4 regions of the Clostridium carnis genome follow, and region 4 is predicted to be linked to each of the others. Evidence: riboswitches for the same ligand, from Rfam matches in the RefSeq annotation. Region 4 holds a riboswitch; each other region holds the start of a gene.

Region 1 (5,612 bases), 440 kb from region 4:
TCCACCTGTTTGAACTGCTTTTAATTTTTTATTTTCTTGTATTCCACCACCTATTTCATAAATTATTTCTCGTAGAGTTATTCCCATAGGAACTTCTACTAAGCCTACATTATTTATTTTTCCTGCTAATGCAAAGACTTTTGTACCTGATGATCTTTTGGTTCCTATTGACCTATACCAAGTTGCACCATTATTTATAATTTGGCTAATATTTGCAAAGGTTTCAACATTATTAACACATGTTGGCTTTTGCCATAATCCCTTTTCTGCAGTTCTAGGCGGTTTCATAGTAGGTTCTCCTCTTAAACCTTCAATTGAATGAATAAGGGCAGTTGCTTCACCACATACAAAAGCTCCTGCTCCATATCTTATTTCAATATCAAAATCAAAGCCTGTCCCTAATATATTATTTCCTAATAGTCCAATTTCCTTTGCTTTAGAAATCGCAATTTTAAGTCTGTTAACAGCTAGGGGATACTCTGCTCTTATATATATATATCCTTTATTAGCTCCTATAGCATATCCACATATAGCCATGGCCTCTAATACGCAATGAGGATCTCCTTCTAATATAGCTCTATCCATAAAGGCTCCTGGATCTCCTTCATCAGCATTACATATAACATATTTAATCTTATTATTAACTCTCCTAGCAGCCTCCCACTTTCTCCCTGTAGGGAATCCCCCACCGCCTCTACCTCTTAAGCCTGATTCTGTAATCTCACTAACTACCTCTATAGGTGTCATAGTTGTTAATACTTTTCCAAGTGCCATATATGAGCCAACACCTAGTACTTCTTTTATATCTTCTGGATTTATAATTCCACAATTTTTAAGTGCTATTTTTAACTGCTTATTATAGAAAGGAGTCTCTTTTTTATCACATATTTTTTCTTTTGTCTCTGGATTTTTATATAATAGTCTTTCTACTATTTGTCCATTTATTATATGATTCTTTATTATTTCACTAATATCTTCTTCTGCAACTTTTACATAAAATACTTTATCAGGTAATATTTCTATTACTGGTCCTTGAGCACAAAAGCCAAAGCACCCAGTCATTATAACTTTTATTTTATCTTGCAACTTATTACTATTTATTTCATCATTAAAAGCTTTAAATATTAAATCACTTTTAGAAGCTTTACATCCTGGTCCTCCACATACTAATATATGTCTTTCTACATTTTTGGTATTTATAAACTTATCTGCATTTTTTCTTATTTCTATAGTTTTACTACACTTATCTTTTATTTTTAATAAACTCTCAAAATCTACAATACGTTCCATATTCAATAGTTACTCCTTATACTCTTTTAAAAGCTTTCCTACTTGTTCTCTTGTGAAATATCCATATGATTTTTCATTTACTAATACAACTGGAGCTATTGCACAAGAACCAACACATCTTAATGTATCTAAAGTAAATAATCCATCTTCTGTTGTTTCTCCTTCCTTTATCTTTAGAGTTTTCTTAAATTCATCTAATATATCTCCTGCTCCTTTAACAAAGCACGCTGTTCCTGTACATACACTAATTACATATTTTCCTTTTGGTTTTGTTGTGAAATAAGAGTAAAATTTTATAACTCCATATACCTTTGATACTGGAATATTAAGTTTATCTGCAATAAACTCTTGAACTTCTCTTCCTAAATACCCATATAGACCTTGTGCATGATGTAAAATAGCTATTAAGGCACTCTCTTCATACTTTTGATTTTTAATAAACTCTTCTAACTCCTTAAACTTCTCACATTTATTTTCCACTTCTCCACCCCTTTATATATTGAATATTCTGAACTTTTTAACCGTCGTATATTATTTAAAAATCTAATCTTTAAAATTATTTACTTATTTTAAAATATAAACTTTACTTCATAAATTTATATTATTAAAATTTACAAATATTCTTATATTAATAAAAAATTCTATAAATATTTTTAAATTTAAAATATTTATTTAAGTAGTATTACTTTTATAAATAAAAATAAGGCTATTAGTTAAATTAAAACTAATAGCCTTATTTTTTACTTTAATACAAATGAAGTACAATCTGTACATTCTATCATTGTAGGATTTTGTTCATGTGTTCCTACTTGAATTACTTGTAATGTACAATAATTTTCTGAACAATCATGATGCTTACAGTTATTTATTGTGCATTTTATACTTGTATTCTTAGCCATAATAAACACCTCCTATTTCACTTTTCAAAAATAGTATGTGTATTTTAGCTTTATTTTATCCACTAAATAATATTTCTATTTATCACCATATATATTTAATGAAAATCCTTTTTCTAAAACTTCTTTTGCATATTCTTTTGCTCCAAATAATGATAAATCTTTATAGTTTCCACATTGTATTTCATTAGCTGCTGGTATTTCACTAGCCTTTAATACAGCTTTTAATGCATTTTCTAAAGCAAATTTCACTTCTGCAGCTGTCTTATCTCCCCACATACTTAAATAGAAACCTGTTCTACATCCCATAGGTGATAAGTCTATTATTCCATCTATATTATTTCTAAGCTCATGTGCTAATAAATGTTCAAGGCCATGCATTCCAGCTGTCCCAAATGCTTCCTTATTTGGTTGTAAAAATCTAACATCAAATTTACATACAGTATCGCCTTTTTCACCAGTTAAAACACAGCACTTTCTTATATATGGAGCCTTAACTATTCTATGATCTAATTCAAAACTTTCAACCTTTTCCATATCTTTTCCTCCTAGACTATTAGCTTTTCTTCATTTATTGATTTTACTATAGTAGATATACTCTTTGTTATTCTTCTTGCAACGTATGGATTGTTCATTGTATATAAATGTATTCCATCTACACCTGAAGAAATTAAATCTACCATTTGCTCTACTGCATAAGCAATGCCAGCATCTCTTAACGCTTCGCTATTATGCTCATACTTACTCATTATCTTCATAAATTTATTTGGAATTTTTGCCCCACACAAGGATACTATTCTTTCTATTTGCTTTGTATTAATTACAGGCATAATCCCAGCCTGTATTTTAGCTTTTATGTTATTTTTTTCTTTTAGTTCTAAAAAATCATAAAAATAATTATTATCAAAAAACAACTGAGATATAAAATGGCTTGCTCCAGCTTCTTCTTTTAATTTTAAATTTAATATATCCTTATTTAAATCTCTACATTCTATATGTCCCTCTGGATAACATGCTCCAACTATATTAAATCCACCAAAGTCTTTTATATGACCTATAAGATCACTTGCAAATCTAAAATCACTTTTTATCTCATTTGAAATAGGTATATCTCCTCTTAATGCAAGAATATTTTCTATACCTTCCTTTTTTAATTCCCCAAGTAAATAATCTATTTCTATTTTACTAGAACTAATACAAGTTAAATGTGCTAAAGATTCAATTCCATATTTATTTTTAATTAAAGATGAAAGTTCACAAGTCCTATTTTGAGATAAACTTCCACCGGCTCCATAAGTTACACTAATAAAATCTGGTTTTAAATCTTTTAACTCTTCTAATGTATCATAAATAACCTCAATTTTCGAGGTTGATTTAGGTGGAAAAACCTCAAATGAAAAAACTAATTCCTTTTTTTTAAATAATTCATTAATATTCACTATAATAGCCCCCTTTAAAAATAAAAAAAGTACCAAAAGGATAACCTTTAGGTACTTAAACATCGCCTATAAAATTAACCTTATCTTTCAACTTAAAAAGTTGCAGGATTTAGCACCGAACTAATATTTAAGTAAATCAATTATATAATTACTTTTAATTCTCGGTTGCTGGGTTTCACAGGGCCAGTCCCTCCACCACTCTTGATAAGAAATATTCTTTTTTTATAATTATATGTTATTATGATAATTTTGTAAACACTCTTTAGTTAACTTTTACCATTTAAAGTTTTCTTTAAATAATGCCATTACAATTTCATCGTGATATTTTCCATTTCTATAAATTTCTTTTTTTAATATTCCTTCTTCTATAAAACCTATTTTTTTATAACAAGCAATAGCTCTTTTATTAAAACTAAATACATTAAGTTTTATTTTTTCCATATTTACTTCTTCAAATATAAACTTAATTAAAACCTTTAAAGCATCTGTACCATATCCTTTTCCCCAATATGCTTTATCTCCAATCATAATTCCTATTGTACAATTTCTATTTTTTATATTTGTATTGTTTATACTACATCCACCAATATACTTCCCTGTTTCTAAATCTTCAATTGCAAAATCATATGTTAAGTCGCTACTTGCATCTCTGCTTTTTATCCATTCTGATTCTTTCCACTTAGTAATTGGGAATGGTGTATCAATAACTAATAACTTTTTTGTTTCTTCATCATTTATAAATTCTGTTGCTCTATCAATATCTTCTTCTTTATAAGCTCTTAATTTAACTAAATTACCTTTATACATTTATATCGCCCCCAAACTAATTTTATAAATTTTACCATTTATTTTTTATTTAGTCAATTCCGTATATTATATAAAATAAAGACCAAGTAGAAATTTTTCTACTTGGTCTTTACTTCTTAATTAATAATAATACTATTGAAACTGCACTAAATGCTATGCTAAGTATATTTATATATGTTACAACTTGCTTTGGACTAAAACCTTTTGCTTCTAATCTATAATGTATTTGACTTCTATCTGCTTGATATACAGGTTTTCCTTCTGAAAACCTCTTAATAATTACAAATATATTATCAAAAATAGGTACAGCTAAAGCAAGTATTGGAATAAATAAACTCATAATCGTAGCTTGCTTAAATGCTCCATCTAAAGCAATTATGCTTAATATAAACCCTAAAAAGTTTGCACCTGAATCTCCCATAAATATTTTAGCTGGATATTTATTATACATTAAAAAACCTATGGTAACTCCGGCTACTATTAATGACATTATAACTGATTCAGTTTGATCAAGTATAATGGCTGCACCTGCAAACGTTATTGCTGATATAAAGGATAATCCACCAGCCAATCCATCCATTCCATCTGACCAGTTCATAACTGTAGTAACTCCAAATATCCATGTTATTGTTAATAAAAATTGTAACCAAGCATTTAAATTTATATATACCCCAGTAAATGGATTTGTAAATCCTCTAAATACTATTCCTGCTTTAAATACTAAAAAAGCTGCAAGCAATTGTATTATTAATCTAGGATATATTGGGAATTCTTTTCCATTAGCTTTAAAACTATCATCAACCAATCCAATTGCTAATATTAAAGCACCTCCAATAAATATCCAAAACTTTTCATTTATTGGTGTTGTATTATTAAAAATCAAATATACACTAAAAAATCCAATAAACATAGAAAGTCCCCCACAAAGCGGAATTTCTCCTCTATGTTTTTTTCTTTTTGTTGGCTTATCAGTAAAATTATATTTAAATGACATTTTCATTAATAATGGTGTTATTAAATATACTGTTAAAAATGCCACTACAAATACTAATATATATTGCATAAATTTTTGCTCCTTAATCTATCATAGGCAAATTTTAATAATCATATTCTCTTTTCATCATATTATACCACGTTTTCCAATAACACTTAATTACGAAACTATTACAGTTATACATAT
Region 2 (5,612 bases), 190 kb from region 4:
AATATTTATCAGCTAAAGGAATAGTTTGTTCAATGGGCCATACAAAAGCTACTTATGCAGAAGCTATGGAAGGAATTAAATGTGGATGTTGTCACTCAACACACCTTTTTAACGCTATGACTCCATTTGCTCATAGAGAACCAGGAGTTGTTGGTGCAATATTTGATAGTGAAATAACTACAGAAACTATTTCAGATGGAATTCATATATCATACCCATCATTAAGAATAGCTTATAATCAAAAGACTACTGATAAGGTTCTTCTTGTAACTGATGCTATGATGGCATGTAGTATGCCAGATGGTATGTATTCTTTAGGAGGTCAAGATGTTGTTGTATCTGATGGTGCAGCAAGATTAACTACTGGTAGCTTAGCCGGATCTGTTCTTACTTTAGATAAAGCAATTAGAAATGTCTATAAAAATGTTGGATATCCTTTATACGAAGTAGTTAAAATGGCTACATTTAATGGAGCAAGACACTGTAAGGTTGAAACTAAAAAAGGCCTTATTAAAGAAGGTTTTGATGCTGACTTAGTATTATTTGATGAAAACATAAATGTTAAGAAAGTAATAGTTTCCGGGAAGGTAGTTCATTCAGAAAAATAATATAAAATTACTAAACATTTTATTATTCTGAATTTTAATAATTTATAAGTCATTAAAATAAGCCACTTGTAAATAAATTTTTATTACAAGTGGCTTATTCTTATTATTTATAATTAAATAAATTTATTATATTACTTTAATAATATCTTATTTAATTAAAGATGTTTCTTTATTTCTTCAACTTTATTTAATTGTTCCCATGGAAGGTTTAAATCATTTCTTCCAAAATGTCCATAAGCTGCTGTTTGTTTGTATATAGGTCTTCTTAATTCTAAATCTCTTATAATAGCACCTGGTCTTAAGTCAAAAGTCTTTTCTACTATAGAAACTATTTCCTCTTCTGTCTTTTTACCAGTTCCAAATGTTTCTACTTCTATTGATACAGGCTTAGCAACTCCAATTGCATATGCTAATTGAATTTCTAATTTATCAGCAACTCCAGCTGCTACTAAATTCTTAGCAACCCATCTAGCTGCATAAGCTGCTGATCTATCAACCTTAGTTGGATCTTTACCTGAAAAAGCACCACCACCGTGTCTTCCATATCCACCATAAGTATCAACTATTATTTTTCTTCCTGTTAAACCTGAATCCCCTTGTGGGCCACCAACTACAAATCTTCCTGTTGGGTTAATATAATACTTAGTATTATCATCTAATAATTCAGCTGGAACTACTGCTTTTATAACATGTTCCATTAAATCTTTTCTTATTTGCTCTTGTGTAACTTCTTCTCCATGTTGAGTTGATATTACAATAGCATCAATTCTTATTACCTTATTATCATCATATTCAACTGTAACTTGAGTCTTTCCATCTGGTCTTAAATATGATAAAGTTCCATTCTTTCTAACTTCTGATAATCTTCTTGATAATCTATGAGCCATAGCTATTGGTAATGGCATAAATTCTTCAGTTTCATTAGTAGCAAAGCCAAACATCATACCTTGATCTCCAGCCCCTACTGCTTCAACATTATCTTTATTTCCTTCTCTTGATTCTAATGCTTCATCAACACCCATAGCAATATCTCTTGATTGTTCATCTATTGAAGTTAATACTGAACATGTATCACAATCGAAACCAAATTTAGCTCTATCATAGCCAATTCCCTTAATTGTTTCTCTAACAACTTTTGGAATATCTATGTAACAATTAGTTGAGATTTCTCCCATAACTAATACCATTCCAGTTGTAACTGCTGTTTCACAAGCTACTCTAGCGCTTGGATCTTTTTCTAGTATACTATCTAGTACTGCATCTGAAATTTGATCGCAAATTTTATCTGGATGTCCTTCTGTAACTGATTCTGATGTAAAAAGTCTTCTCATTTTAACATTCTCCTTTCAATTTATTTGATATTAATCCTATATTAAAAATTTATAAAAGTATATTCTATATAGATAATAAAAAAAGCCTCTTCGATAAGAAGAGACTATACTAAGTCATACTCTTTCTTATCTTGCAAAATTACATTTTGCTGGAATTGGCACCTTTGTGATAATCACAGGTTGCCGGGTTTCATAGGGCCCTTTTCCCTCCGCCTCTCTGGATAAGAACTAATATCAAATTTTCATGATTTAGATTATAACAACTTTTATAATATTGGTCAACTATATTTTATAAAATTATTAGCTTTTATTTAATAGAAATGTATGGTTTAAAGTATTATAAATAAAAATCCACCAGCTTAGCTGGTGGTATTTCCTAAGCCCTATAAGGGCCTCTTACCTGCATTGCGCCTTAAGGCGCTTAAATTGGTTCGCCAGCCGCATACTATGTTACTTGCTACCCTTAAAAGGGTCCATATATTCTTTCATACTTATTTGATCTGAAATCATATCTTCTTTTTCTTGATTTCTTATATATTCTTCAATTGCCTTTCTATTTCTTCCTACTGTATCCACATAAAATCCACGACACCAAAAATGTCTATTTCCATACTTATACTTCAAGTTTGCAAATCTTTCAAAAATCATAAGACTACTTTTTCCTTTTAAAAATCCTACAAAGCCTGATACACTCATCTTTGGTGGTATCTCAACCAACATATGTATATGATCAACGCATACATGCGCCTCGATTATAGTTACACCTTTCCACTCACATAACTGTCTTAATATTTTACCTATTTCTTTTTTCTTTTCTCCATATAGCTCTTTCCTCCTATACTTAGGCGCGAATACTATATGATATTTACAATTCCATTTTGTATGTGATAAACTATTACTATCCATTACGGATGCCTCCTTTGGTTATTAAATTTGGCTGTCGAACCTAGTTTAATTATACCAAAGGAGGTTTTTATTTCCTACTGACCGCTAAAGCTTTTCGGAACTCACCTGCATAGCAGGTGGTTTTCATTAAACAAAAATAAAAAGCAAGAAATATTTCTTGCTTTTGTGGTGGGGGAGGACGGATTCGAACCATCGAAACGAAACGTAACAGATTTACAGTCTGCCCCCTTTGGCCACTCGGGAACTCCCCCATTCTTGGAGCTGGCAATAGGAATCGAACCTACAACCTGCTGATTACAAGTCAGCTGCTCTACCGTTGAGCCATGCCAGCATATTATTCTTTTGTTAATTATTTAAGTGGTGGGCACAACAGGGATCGAACCTGTGACCCTCTGCTTGTAAGGCAGATGCTCTCCCAGCTGAGCTATGCGCCCTTAAATATAAAATGGTGGGGGAGGACGGATTCGAACCATCGAAACGAAACGTAACAGATTTACAGTCTGCCCCCTTTGGCCACTCGGGAACTCCCCCATTTTATGGAGCTGGCAATAGGAATCGAACCTACAACCTGCTGATTACAAGTCAGCTGCTCTACCGTTGAGCCATGCCAGCATATTATTAAAAAGTTAAATAATGGTGGGGGAGGACGGATTCGAACCATCGAAACGAAACGTAACAGATTTACAGTCTGCCCCCTTTGGCCACTCGGGAACTCTCCCATTTTTAACTTTTCATTAGTTTTCTTTGCCAATCAACTATATCTGTCTGACTGACAATGATTAGTATATATTCAAAGCATATTAATTTCAAGTTGCTTTTTATACCTTTACATAAGTTTATTCTTGTTATACTTTATTTTTCTTTTGTTTTCTTCGTTTTAATGCTACCAATTGAATTTTATCATATTTCTATATCTATTTCTTTAAACTTTAGATATTTACTAAGTATCTCTTTAAATTCTTCATAATCATTGCTAGACATCCTTTTCTTAAGCAATAACATTCCTTCTTTTATAGCATTCTTATTTTCTCCATTTTTAAATAAATCATTAACTTTTATTATATCAACAGCTGATAGTTTATTAAGTAAATTATTTATTTTTATACGCTCTTCTTTTGTTATTTCTCTTGTTATCTCTTCGAAGTTTATTTTAAATTTATCAACTTCATTTAATACCTGAACAATCTCTTCTTTTGAATTTTCTATAATACCTTTAGATTCATTTATAACTGCTATTGAATTCTTATTTTTTTCATTAACTTCTTTTATTATTTCTATTTTACTAAATTCTTCTTTTATATCATTATCCTTTAAAGGTTCCCAAAACAATAATGTATATATAGGGATACTTGCACTTACAATTACTACAGATATATATATTAAAACTTTTCTCATATAATCTCCTCCTTTTTATTAATTCATTTCCATATTATGTTTTTTTATACAATTTATTATAATTCTCTTGTTTTAAACATATATATTTAGAGTTAGGAGGTGAATTATTTTGGGAAAACATAAAGTTTTTTATGAATCTAAATTAGCTTATATTGAAATTGCAAACTTTATGAAAAATTATATTTCAAATAAAACAGTAATAGTTTGTATTGGTACTGATAAATGTATTGGTGATTGTCTTGGTCCCCTTGTAGGTACGTATCTAAAAGAGAGTAAACTCCAGCTACCTGTTTACGGTACAATAGAGTTTCCAATACATGCTTTAAATATAAATAAACGCTTAGCTGAAATTAATAAAAACCATCCTAATGCAAATATAATAGGAATAGATGCTTGTTTAGGAGACTATAAATCTATTGGTGAAATACATACACGGGATTATCCTATACATCCAGGTAAAGGAGTTGGAAAATCCCTTCCTGAAGTTGGAATTGCCTCAATTATAGGAATAATAGATTCTAGTGACAATGTAGAACTTTTTACTTCTAGAAGTATTAGACTACATCTTGTTATGCAAATGGCAAAAGTTATATCTAATGGGATAATATATGCCTATAATTTAAATAATTCTTCTAAAGAATAAATTTTATAAAAATAAAGCGTAAATTATCATTTTATAATAATTTACGCTTTATTTTAAATTAATTATGTATATATTTATTTAATATAATCTGATTAATCTACTAATGTTATTTCTTGTCCTACTATTGCTGAATCTAGTTTGTCTAAGTACCCTAATACTTGACCTGTTCCTTCTGCAACTGCTTCTACAGAGTTATGTGCAACTGTAACATTCACCCCTGTTTGTGACTGAATTAATTTATCTAGTCCATCTAAAAGTGCTCCTCCACCAGTCATTAGTATTCCTTTTTCTATTATATCAGCAGCTAACTCTGGGGGTGTTCTCTCAAGTACTTCTTTTACACTTTCAACAATTAATGTCACTGATTCCTTTAAAGCATCTCTTATCTCATCAGTTGTAATTGAAACTTCATCTGGAAGTCCTGTTATTAGGTTCCTTCCCTTCATTGTTGTTGTTAAGCTTCTTGATCCTTTGTATGCTGATCCAATTGTAACCTTTAATTCTTCTGCTGTTTTTTCACCAATCATTATTTTATATTTATTTCTTACAAATTTAATAATTGCATCATCAAATGTATCACCTGCAACTTTTATTGATGCTCTTACAACAACTCCACCTAGTGATATTACAGCTATATCAGTAGTACCTCCACCAATATCGACAACCATTGATCCATTAGGCTTGGTTATATCTAGTCCAGCACCAATTGCAGCTGCTAGCGGTTCTTCT
Region 3 (5,612 bases), 350 kb from region 4:
GATAAAGGGACCTGCTATAAAATTATTTAATGCAATTAAGGAAGAGCTTGGTGAAGTAGATATAATTGCAGAAGACTTAGGTATGTTAACAGATGAAGTAATAGATTTTAGAAATAAGACAGGCTTTCCAGGAATGAAGGTATTACAATTTGCCTTTGGTGGTGATGGAAGCTATCTGCCACATAATTATACCAAAAATTGCGTTGTATATACTGGAACTCATGACAATGATACTATTTGTGGTTGGTATGATGTAACTGCAAGTAAAAATGAAGTTTATAATGCAAAAGAATATCTATCATTAAATTATGAAGAAGGAATAGCAAGAGGTTTTATAAGAGGAGCTTTTGGAAGTGTTGCATATTTAGCTATAACAACAATGCAAGATTTTCTAGCTTTAGGTAATGAAGCAAGAATGAATTTACCATCTACCTTAGGTAAAAATTGGAAGTGGAGAGCTAGAAAAAAATATTTCACACAAGAATTATCAGAAAGTATATATAAATTAACTAAGATTTATGGAAGGGTGTAAATTATGGATAAGGTATCATTAAAAACTAGCATTGAAAGAAATTTAAAAGTAAATCATTGTGTTAAATTAGAAAATGCAAATGAACATGAAATATTTAATGCATTATCATTATCATTAATGGAGATTTTAGTAGATAATTGGCAAGATACAAATAAAGTTTATGAGTCAGAAAAAAATGCTTATTATTTATCAGCGGAATATTTAATGGGAAGAGCATTAGGAAATAATCTTATTAGTTTAGGTTTATATGAAGAGGTTAAAGAGTTATTAAATGAGTTAAATATAGATATTAACAAAATAGAAGAGATTGAGGAAGATGCAGGATTAGGTAATGGTGGTCTTGGAAGACTTGCAGCATGTTTTATGGATTCAGCAGCAGCAATGGAAGTTCCGTTAAAAGGATATGGAATTAGATATACAAATGGTCTATTTAAGCAATATTTTAAAGATGGAAATCAATATGAAGAAGGAGATAACTGGCTAACTTATGGTGATCCTTGGAGTATTAGAAAAGATAGAGATTCAGTAATAGTTAAGTTTAAAGATATGGAGGTTAAGGCCGTTCCTTATGATACTCCAATTATAGGATATAAGTCTAAAAATATTAATACATTAAGACTATGGAAATGTGAACCAATAGTGGAATTCGATTTTAATTCATTTAATGATGGGAAATATAATAAAGCAGTAAAACTTAAAAATAAAGCAGAGGATATTTCAAGAGTATTATATCCAAATGATTCATCAAAAGAAGGAAAAATATTAAGGTTAAGACAACAATATTTACTAGTAAGTGCTTCTCTTCAAGATGTTATTAGAAAGCATATAAGTATTTATGGAATGAATTTTGATGAATTTGAATTAAAGCATGTATTTCAATTAAATGATACTCATCCTGTTTTAGCAATACCTGAATTTATAAGAATATTAGTTGATGAATATAATGTTACATTTGAAAGAGCAAGTGAATTATCAAGAAAGATTTTTGCTTATACAAACCATACAATATTAGCAGAGGCATTAGAAAAATGGGATGAAAAGTTAATGAAGAAACTTTTCCCAAGAGTTTTAACAATTATAAATGAAATAAATAAAAACTTTATTAAAGAATTGAAAGAAAAAGGATATTCAGATAAGGAAATTAAGGAATTTAGCATTATAGATGGTGGACTTGTAAGAATGGCTAACTTAGCTATTTCAATGAGTTTTGCTGTTAATGGAGTGGCACAGCTTCATACAGATATCTTAAAAGATATTGAATTAAATAATTGGTATAAATTATATCCAGAAAAGTTCCAAAACAAAACTAATGGTATAACTCCTAGAAGATGGTTAAGGTTATGTAATAAAGAACTATCAGCATTAATAACTGAGCTTTTAGGGAATGAAGATTGGATAAAAGATTTATCAAAGCTTAAAGAACTTGAGACTTATAAAGATGATAAAAATGTACTAAATAGATTTATGGATATAAAATATGAAAAGAAAGTACAACTTGCAGAATATATTAAAGAAACAGAAGGTATAGAAATAAATCCAAATTCAATATTTGATATACAAATAAAGAGATTACATGAATATAAGAGACAATTATTAAATGCATTTTATATTTTAGATCTTTATTATAGATTAAAAGAAAATCCAGATTTAGATATACCTAATAATACATTTATATTTGGAGCAAAGGCATTCCCTGGATACTATAGAGCTAAGGGAATTGTAAAATTTATTAATGAAATAGCTAAGAAAGTAAATAATGATAAAGATATAAATGGAAAAATAAAAATAGTATTTGTAGAAAACTATAGAGTATCTTATGCAGAAAAATTATTTCCAGCAGCAGATGTTTCTAAGCAAATATCAACAGCAGGTAAAGAAGCTTCAGGTACAGGTAATATGAAGTTTATGATAAATGGAACTCCTACATTTGGAACTTATGATGGAGCTAATGTAGAAATTGTTAGAGAAAGTGGGGAAGAAAATAACTTTATTTTTGGATTAAGAGTAGAGGATATAGAAAAAATAGAAGGAAAGTATGATTCAAAATATTACTATGAAAATGATAAGAGTTTAAAGAGAGTAGTTGATTCATTAATAGATGGAACTTTTGATGATAGTGGCTTTGGATATTTTGAAGATATATATAATGCATTATTAAGAGATGGAGATGGATATTATCTATTAGCAGATTTTAAGGCATTTAAAGATATGGAAGATAATCTTTTTGAAGCATATAAAGATAAAGAAAGATGGGCAAAAATTTGCTTTGAAAACTTATGTAATGGTGGCATATTCTCAAGTGATAGAACTATAATGGAATATAGTAATGATATTTGGAATATAAAAAAGATAAAAAACAATTAGTATTTGAATAATAAATTTAATATCTCTGTAGGTGAAATTGATTAGCAAGACATTCACCAAATTATTGTAATAGGTATTTCAGGTGTTTGTAATAACTCTGCTATTGTAGATTCAACTATTGAAAAAATAATTAATTTTATAGAATGTAATACTGATGCTGAGATAATGGAAATAGAAAAAGATGAAGATACTTTCTAAAAACTTTATTAAAAAATAGAGTCTAAAAAAAGATAATAGAAAAATAACAAAAATTATATTGACAAATAAAAGAAAAAATCGTATATTAATATAAATAAAACTTAATAAATTTTAAAAGATTTCTTATCAAGAGTGGTGGAGGGACTGGCCCTGTGAAACCCAGCAACCTATAATCAATAAATTAGGTTAATTTTAAATAGATAAGCAATAAATTTGGTATATCTAAATTTATTAAATATTTCTAATTAAACTATTTAAAGATTAATGTGGTGCTAATTCCAGCAGCTGTTATAGCTGAAAGATGAGAGGGTAAATTAACAGGCGATTTTTATAAGCACTAGAGATTTATTCTCCAGTGCTTTTTTTGTATATTAAAAAATTTAATTATTAAATTTAAATTAGGTGGTGAAATATATGATAGAAATAAGTAATTTAAATAAAAAGTTTGGGAAGTTAGAAGTATTAAAGGATATTTCAATAAATATAAAAGAAGGAGAGATTTACGGCCTTATAGGACATAGTGGAGCAGGAAAATCAACACTTTTAAGATGTATAAACGGATTAGAAGGATATAATGGTGGATCTGTGAAGGTAATGGGAAAGGAAGTAAATAAATTAGGGAATAATGAAATAAGAAAATTTAGAAAAAACCTAGGAATGATATTTCAAAACTTTAACCTTTTAAGTAGAAAGACAGTATTTGAAAATATTGCATTACCATTAGAGGTTTGGGGATATAAAAAAGGTTATATAAATGAAAAAGTAATGGAGCTTTTAAAGCTAGTTGGACTTGAAGACAAGGCAAAAGTTAAACCAAATAATTTAAGTGGAGGCCAAAAGCAAAGAGTAGCTATAGCAAGAGCTCTTGCATTAGAACCTAAAATATTACTTTGTGATGAAGCAACATCAGCTTTAGATCCTAAAATAACAAAGGATATTTTAGCATTACTTTCAAAAATTAATAAGGAATTAGGAATTACAATTGTTATTGTTACCCATCAAATGGAGGTAGTTAAAGAAGTTTGTGAAAAAGTTGCATTAATAGAAGGGGGCATTTTAAAAGCAGAGGGAAAAGCAGAGCAACTTTTTCTAAAACCAGGGGGAGCTCTTAAGAAATTCTTAGGTCAAGAAAATGATGAATTACTACCGACAACAGGGATTAACATAAAACTATTCTTTCCAAGTACATCATCAGAAAATGCACTTATAACAAAGATGGCAAGAGAACTTGGGGTAGATTTTTCAATAGTTTGGGGCAAGCTAGAGAAATTTAGAAATGATGTACTTGGAAGCTTAGTAATAAATATTAATGCTTTAGATAAAGAAAAAGTAATGAAATATTTAGAAGAAAAAAATATTATATTGGAGGTGCTTAATTAATGCTTGATATTCTTATACCAGCTTTTAATAAAACAATAATAATGGTATTGTTCTCTACAATATTTTCATTAATATTAGGATTTGTACCAGCAATTATATTAATAGTAACGGCAGAGGATGGATTAAAGCCAAATAAAGTAGTATATAAAGTTTTAAATTATATAGTAAATATTTTAAGAAGTTTTCCATTTATAATTTTAATAGTTTCAATAGTTCCAATTACTAAGTTTATAGTTGGTACAAGCATTGGAACTACAGCAGCAATAGTGCCACTTACAATAGCAGCAGCACCTTTTGTTACAAGAGTAATAGAATCAGCTTTAAAAGAAGTTGATAATGGAGTTATAGAAGCAGCAAAATCTTTTGGAGCTTCAAATACACAAATAATTTTTAAGGTAATGTTTAAAGAAGCAGTACCATCAATTATATCAGGATTAACATTAATTATTATAACTATAATAGGATATTCAGCAATGGCTGGAACAGTAGGAGGAGGCGGTCTTGGAGATGTTGCTGTAAGATATGGGTATCAAAGATATCAAACAGATATAATGATTGTTACAGTAATTTTATTGATAGTAATAGTTCAAGGACTTCAATCCTTAGGAAATTATTTATATAAAAAGCTATCTTAATTTAAATTAAAGTGATAGAAGCTCAAAAATTAAAAATAAGTAATAAAATTTAGGGGGTATTCAATATGAAAAGAAAATCAATATTAGTAACAGTATTAGCAGGAGTTTTAGCTTTAGGGCTAGTTGGATGTGGGGCAAAAAAGAGCGAAGGAGATAATAAAACAATTAAAATAGGAGTTACTCCAGTACCTCATAAGGAAATAGTTGAGCATATAAAACCAGAACTAGAAAAGGAAGGCTACAAATTAGAAATAGTAGAGTTTACAGATTATGTTACACCAAATACAGCTTTAGCAGATGGAGAGATTGATGCAAATTATTTTCAGCATATATCATACTTAAATGAAACAAATGAAAGCAAGAAATTAAATTTAGCTTATACAGCTGAAGTTCATTTAGAACCAATTGCTATATACTCCAAAAAAACAAAGGAGTTAAAGGAACTAAAAGATGGAGCTAAGATAGCTATACCAAATGATCCATCAAATGAAGCTAGAGCCTTA
Region 4 (5,612 bases):
ATAATATTGACTCAACAATTATTGCACAAAAACCTAAAATGTCTCCTTATATACAAAATATGAGAGAAAATATCTCAAGTGCATTAAATATTAATATAAATCAAATAAATGTAAAAGCAACTACTGAAGAAGGTCTTGGCTTTACAGGAGCAGGCGAAGGAATTTCCTCTCAAAGCATTTGTTTATTAATATCAAAATAACTCCTATACTCTTTTATACTAGTTATTTAACTTTATCTTAACTAAAATAATAAAGTGGTTATGTCTTTAATTAATTTATATACATAACCACTTTATTTTAATATTGCTATATTACTATTTTCTTTTTCTCCAGTGCCAATTTATCGCTATTATTGCACAAATCCCCATTAAGTAAGGATAAAACAAATACTTCATTATTGCAAAAGGCGAAATTGCAGCTAACCCTGCTGCAGAAATTAATTGAGCTCCATATGGAATTATACCTTGAAATACACAAGAAAACATGTCCATAATACCTGCTACTCTTTTAGGCTCAAGTTCAAACTCATTTGATATATCTTTTGCAATTGGTCCAACCGTTACTATAGCTACAGTATTATTTGCTGTACATACATCTACTAAGCTTACTAACGTTGCAATTCCAAATTCTGCTCCCTTTTTACTTTTAAATTTCTTTAATCCCTTATTTAATATAAATTCAATTCCACCATTAAACTTTATTAATTCTATTGTACCTGCAATTAATAAGGATATTATTATAAGTTCACTCATTCCTGCTATACCATTTGATATTGATGAAAATAATCCTATTATATCAAAACTCCCATAAGCTATACCTATAATACTTGATATAAATATTCCACCTAGTAAAACTAGTATAACATTAACTCCTGCTAAAGCTGATGCTATAACGGCTATATATGGTATTATTTTTACTATACTAAATTCCATAACCTCTATAGTTGTTACACTTGAATCTTTAGTTAAAAAGAACAATAAAGTCGCAGTAATAATAGCTGCTGGTAAAACAATTATAAAATTCATTTTAAATTTATCTTTCATTTCACAACCTTGGGTTCTAGTTGCTGCAATTGTAGTATCAGATATTATTGATAGATTATCCCCGAACATAGCACCACTTACAACTGCTCCAACTGCTAAAGGTATAACTATTCCTGTTCTATCTGCAATCCCAACAGCAATTGGTACTAATGCAACTATAGTTCCCATAGATGTTCCTACTGATAATGCTATAAAGCAAGCTATAATAAATATCCCAGGTATTAATAAGCTACTAGGTAATAATGTTAATCCTAAATTTACTGTTGATTCAACAGCTCCCATATCTTTTGCTACCTGTGCAAAGGCTCCTGCTAAAATAAATATAAGTATCATTAATAAAATATTAGAATTTCCAGCCCCTTTACAAAATATTTCTATTTTTTCTTCAAACTTTACTTTAGTATTCATAATTAGTGCTGTTAAAGTAGCTGCTAGAAATGGTACAACAACAGAAACTGCATAAAAATCTTTTGCTATTACCGACACACCTAAATATACTATTATAAATACGCCTAAAGGTAACAATGCTAAAGCACTTCCCTTATTTTTCATAATTCTATCCTCCTAATTTTTAAAGTAAAAAAAGCTTCTGATAAAATCAGAAGCTATTAATTACAAGTTTAAAAAAGTATATAATACGCCTCTTATCTATCAGGATAAACCTGCAGGATTTAGCACCATAAAAACTAATGATTGTTTTTGGTTGCTGGGTTTCAACGGGCCAGTCCCTCCACCACTCTTGATAAGATATCATTTTTTTAATTTTACATTATTATATTATCAACATACTATTATTATGTCAACGCCTAAATTATTCCTCTTACAAAAGACTCTTTTTATCTTTTTTATAATTTACTACTCTAGAAAAATAAATCTTAAATTTTAATTTTTATTTATGTATAAAAATTAAAAATATAGCCAATAATTTAATATAGGATTCCCCAAGTCCCAATCCCAAACTCCTTATGTTTTAAAAAGTACCATATGGTACTTTTTCTTTTTTATTTAATTAATATTTATCTATAAAAAAAGAGATTAACTTAAGTTAATCTCTTTTTGGTGCGTCATCAGGGATTCGAACCCGGGACACCCTGATTAAGAGTCAGGTGCTCTACCAACTGAGCTAATAACGCATAAATGGAGCGGGTGATGAGAATCGAACTCACGTAACTTGCTTGGAAGGCAAGGGCTCTACCATTGAGCTACACCCGCAAATCTTATTTACAGTAATTATTATACTTACTATTTTAATTACTGTCAATAAGATTTTTAAAAATTATATTATTTCTGTTAAAGATTTTAGCAAAATATCTCTAAATTGCTCGCCTTTTCTTCTATTTTTAACTGAATCTCTACATATGTCTTTCCATAATGCTATGCTCGTTCCTGTTTTTTCAGAAAATTCACTTTCTGAAGTAGTCATATAACTAGAATTTATAACAAACTCTCCAAGTTCTTCCGCTGTACTAAATATTTTTAAATATAAAAATTCTCTATTATCTCCATACCAAGTTCTATTGAAATCTCTAGAAAATTTATTTAATTGTCTTATAAGCTTCTCTCTTGGTAATCCCCAACACGCTCTAAGCATTTGTAAATGCTTTCTCATATTTTCAGATTCTTCTTTTGTAATTTTTCCATTGGCTTCGCCATCTTCTATTATTTTTTCAACTGGTACATTTGGTATTTTAACAACCATTCTTTCTTTTCCATATATCCATTTGTAAAAAGCTTCTTGTAAAAATGAATATTGAATATATCCTAAAAGTGTATTTTCATCTGGGAAATAACTCCAAATATTGTTAATACCATTATTTTTGCAAAAAACTAGGGTGTGAATATAAAGGCTTTTTTCAGTAGGTAGTTTTTCCATAAACATATGCCCTCTTATAGTTTTGTTTTCATTAATTAAGCTTTCCCAATAGTTGAAAGAATCATAATTATGTCTCACCTTTATCACCTTTCTTTCTATAAAATACTATAATATAATATATCCCTTATACAATATATTATAAGGTATGTATTACTATGTTTCAAGCGTTTTTTCGGATTATAAAGAGGTAATTCCAAACACTTTATAGTTTTAATATTCTGAAAAAACTATACTAGTCATTAGTTTGAGTTTTAATTATTTTTACCTTATAATTATATATAAGGATATTATAAAGGAGGCATTAATTTGTACCACTGTGAAATTTGCGGGGCAACAGCAGATATTCATCATATAGTTCACAAACACGAAGGTGGCTACGATATAGAACTAAACTATAAATATCTTTGTAATTACCACCATAGAGGAAAGACTGGTCCACATCACTGTATAGAAACTGATTTAAAATATAAGCTTGAACTTCAAGACAAGCTTTTTAATTTACTACCAAAGGATTACTATACTGCGAAGGAACTTTTAAAACTTCTAAATATTTCTAACTCGTCTTTAAAAAGATTAATTAAAAAACTTAAGCTTTTTAAAGAAGGTTACTCTAAAGAACAAATTATAAAAACACTTATGGGTGGTAAACTTTATTCTTATACTATGCTTGAAGAGCTTGAACTTGAACGACTTTTTCATAGTATTAATATTAGCTAAATTTTAACTTTATATTTAAAAGGGCTATTATATGATAGCCTTTTTTCTATATATATATTCATATTTAAAATAAAAAAATAACACAGTACTTTACTGTGTTATTTTTTGGAGCGAAAGACGGGACTCGAACCCGCAACATTCACCTTGGCAAGGTGACGCTCTACCATTGAGCCACTTCCGCAAATATGGTGCAGATGAAGGGAGTCGAACCCCCACGCCAATGGCGCTAGATCCTAAGTCTAGTGCGTCTGCCAATTCCGCCACATCTGCTTACTCTTTATATTATAAATAGTTATTATATAAAAATCAATATATTTATAAAAATTCTCAATGTTATGTAATATAATATTTCTTTTATTTTGAATATTTAATTCAACTTTTATTGACATTAATATTTTATATTATTATAATTAATAACAAATAATGAAAACACGTTGAAGAGAAGAGTAAACTAAAACTTCATTTTCAGAGAGAGATTACATTTGGTGGAAGTATTCTTATATGAAATTAGTTGAAGACCCCCTCTGAGTGACTCTAATAAAGTCCGTTTTATCACGTTACGATATTTACTTTAAGAGGCCTACTATATTTATTTTAGGCAATTAAGGGTGGAACCGCGGGAATTTAATGCTCTCGTCCCTTTTCTATTATAGAAATTGTGACGAGGGCTTTTTTTATTTTTTAAGTATTATCTATATTTTATAAAAGATATTCGTCACTGATATTTAACTTAATTTATAACTATATATTTAATTTTGAAAGGAGAAATTATTATGATTAAAATTACTTTAAAAGATGGATCAATAAAAGAATTTGAAGCTGGTATTTCAGTTCTTGATATAGCTAAAGGAATTAGTGAAGGATTAGCTAGAAATGCTTGCTGTGGTATTGTTAATGGAGAGGTTGTAGATTTACGTCATACTGTAAATGAAGATTCAGACCTTTCAATATGTACATTTGACTCTGAAGAAGGTAAAGATGCATTAAGACATAGCATATCTCATGTATTAGCTTATGCTGTTAAAAGATTATATCCTAATGCTAAATTAGCTATAGGACCAGCTATTTCTAATGGATTTTACTATGATTTTGATTTAGATACTTCTTTTTCTGCTGAAGATTTAGTAAAAATTGAAGATGAAATGAGAAAAATAATAAAAGAAAATCCTTCTATAGAAAGATTTGAATTACCAAGATCTGAAGCTTTAAAGCTTATGGAAGAAGCTAATGAACCTTATAAAGTTGAACTTATTAATGACTTAGGAGAAGATGAAGTTATTTCATTCTACAAAATGGGTGATTTTACTGATTTATGTGCTGGACCACACTTGATGTCATTAAAAAATGTTAAAGCTATAAAACTTCTTAGAAGTGCAGGTGCTTACTGGAAAGGTGACGAAAAGAACAAAATGCTTTCAAGAATTTATGGAACTGCCTTCTTAAAGAAAGCTGATTTAGACGCTCACTTAGAAGCTTTAGAAGAAGCTAAAAAGAGAGACCATAATAAATTAGGTAGAGAACTTAAATTATTTACTACTGATGAAAATATAGGTCAAGGTTTACCATTATTAATGCCTAAGGGAGCTAGAATAGTTCAAACTTTACAAAGATGGGTTGAAGATGAAGAAGAAAAAAGAGGTTACTCTTTAACTAAAACTCCTAATATGGCTAAAAATGATTTATATAAAGTTTCAGGCCACTGGGATCATTACAAAGATGGAATGTTTGTTTTAGGTGATGAAGAAAAAGACTCTGAGGTTATTGCATTAAGACCAATGACTTGTCCATTCCAATTCTCAATTTATAATGCTGAACAACATAGCTATAGAGATTTGCCAATAAGATATGCTGAAACTGCTACTCTTTGTAGAAATGAATCTTCTGGAGAAATGCATGGACTAATAAGAGTTAGACAATTTACTCTTGCAGATGGACACATAGTATGTACTCCTGAACAATTAGAAGAAGAATTCAAAGGT

Evidence for each region. A riboswitch is a leader RNA that binds a small molecule or an ion and turns the genes downstream of it on or off. The one in region 4 is predicted to bind S-adenosylmethionine.
Region 1: another riboswitch for S-adenosylmethionine. It lies ahead of metF (methylenetetrahydrofolate reductase [NAD(P)H]); the one in region 4 lies ahead of ACYQ1T_RS07945 (Na+/H+ antiporter NhaC family protein).
Region 2: another riboswitch for S-adenosylmethionine. It lies ahead of metK (methionine adenosyltransferase); the one in region 4 lies ahead of ACYQ1T_RS07945 (Na+/H+ antiporter NhaC family protein).
Region 3: another riboswitch for S-adenosylmethionine. It lies ahead of ACYQ1T_RS09680 (methionine ABC transporter ATP-binding protein); the one in region 4 lies ahead of ACYQ1T_RS07945 (Na+/H+ antiporter NhaC family protein).

The regions. Positions count from the first base shown of each region.
Region 1 is NZ_BAAHYS010000001.1:2,098,930-2,104,541, reverse strand. It holds gene ACYQ1T_RS10115 (NADH-ubiquinone oxidoreductase-F iron-sulfur binding region domain-containing protein) at 1-1,290, opposite strand, end outside; gene ACYQ1T_RS10110 (NADH-quinone oxidoreductase subunit NuoE family protein) at 1,300-1,770, opposite strand; gene ACYQ1T_RS10105 (DUF1540 domain-containing protein) at 2,031-2,189, opposite strand; gene ACYQ1T_RS10100 (S-ribosylhomocysteine lyase) at 2,265-2,723, opposite strand; gene metF (methylenetetrahydrofolate reductase [NAD(P)H]) at 2,735-3,625, opposite strand; SAM riboswitch class I at 3,703-3,836, opposite strand; gene ACYQ1T_RS10090 (GNAT family N-acetyltransferase) at 3,899-4,432, opposite strand; gene ACYQ1T_RS10085 (MraY family glycosyltransferase) at 4,542-5,495, opposite strand.
Region 2 is NZ_BAAHYS010000001.1:1,848,793-1,854,404, reverse strand. It holds gene nagA (N-acetylglucosamine-6-phosphate deacetylase) at 1-608, shown strand, start outside; gene metK (methionine adenosyltransferase) at 764-1,939, opposite strand; SAM riboswitch class I at 2,063-2,167, opposite strand; gene tnpA (IS200/IS605 family transposase) at 2,390-2,845, opposite strand; tRNA gene ACYQ1T_RS08920 (tRNA-Tyr) at 3,012-3,096, opposite strand; tRNA gene ACYQ1T_RS08915 (tRNA-Thr) at 3,102-3,176, opposite strand; tRNA gene ACYQ1T_RS08910 (tRNA-Val) at 3,204-3,279, opposite strand; tRNA gene ACYQ1T_RS08905 (tRNA-Tyr) at 3,292-3,376, opposite strand; tRNA gene ACYQ1T_RS08900 (tRNA-Thr) at 3,383-3,457, opposite strand; tRNA gene ACYQ1T_RS08895 (tRNA-Tyr) at 3,480-3,564, opposite strand; gene ACYQ1T_RS08890 (hypothetical protein) at 3,746-4,240, opposite strand; gene yyaC (spore protease YyaC) at 4,350-4,883, shown strand; gene mreB (rod shape-determining protein) at 4,976-5,612, opposite strand, start outside.
Region 3 is NZ_BAAHYS010000001.1:2,010,721-2,016,332, forward strand. It holds gene malQ (4-alpha-glucanotransferase) at 1-532, shown strand, start outside; gene ACYQ1T_RS09670 (glycogen/starch/alpha-glucan phosphorylase) at 536-2,896, shown strand; gene ACYQ1T_RS09675 (DUF503 family protein) at 2,948-3,094, shown strand; SAM riboswitch class I at 3,215-3,402, shown strand; gene ACYQ1T_RS09680 (methionine ABC transporter ATP-binding protein) at 3,509-4,474, shown strand; gene ACYQ1T_RS09685 (methionine ABC transporter permease) at 4,474-5,109, shown strand; gene ACYQ1T_RS09690 (MetQ/NlpA family ABC transporter substrate-binding protein) at 5,175-5,612, shown strand, end outside.
Region 4 is NZ_BAAHYS010000001.1:1,657,378-1,662,989, reverse strand. It holds gene ispF (2-C-methyl-D-erythritol 2,4-cyclodiphosphate synthase) at 1-200, shown strand, start outside; gene ACYQ1T_RS07945 (Na+/H+ antiporter NhaC family protein) at 315-1,595, opposite strand; SAM riboswitch class I at 1,685-1,792, opposite strand; tRNA gene ACYQ1T_RS07940 (tRNA-Lys) at 2,101-2,176, opposite strand; tRNA gene ACYQ1T_RS07935 (tRNA-Gly) at 2,182-2,255, opposite strand; gene ACYQ1T_RS07930 (hypothetical protein) at 2,320-2,994, opposite strand; gene ACYQ1T_RS07925 (HNH endonuclease signature motif containing protein) at 3,223-3,633, shown strand; tRNA gene ACYQ1T_RS07920 (tRNA-Gly) at 3,740-3,814, opposite strand; tRNA gene ACYQ1T_RS07915 (tRNA-Leu) at 3,820-3,903, opposite strand; T-box leader at 4,059-4,277, shown strand; gene thrS (threonine--tRNA ligase) at 4,407-5,612, shown strand, end outside.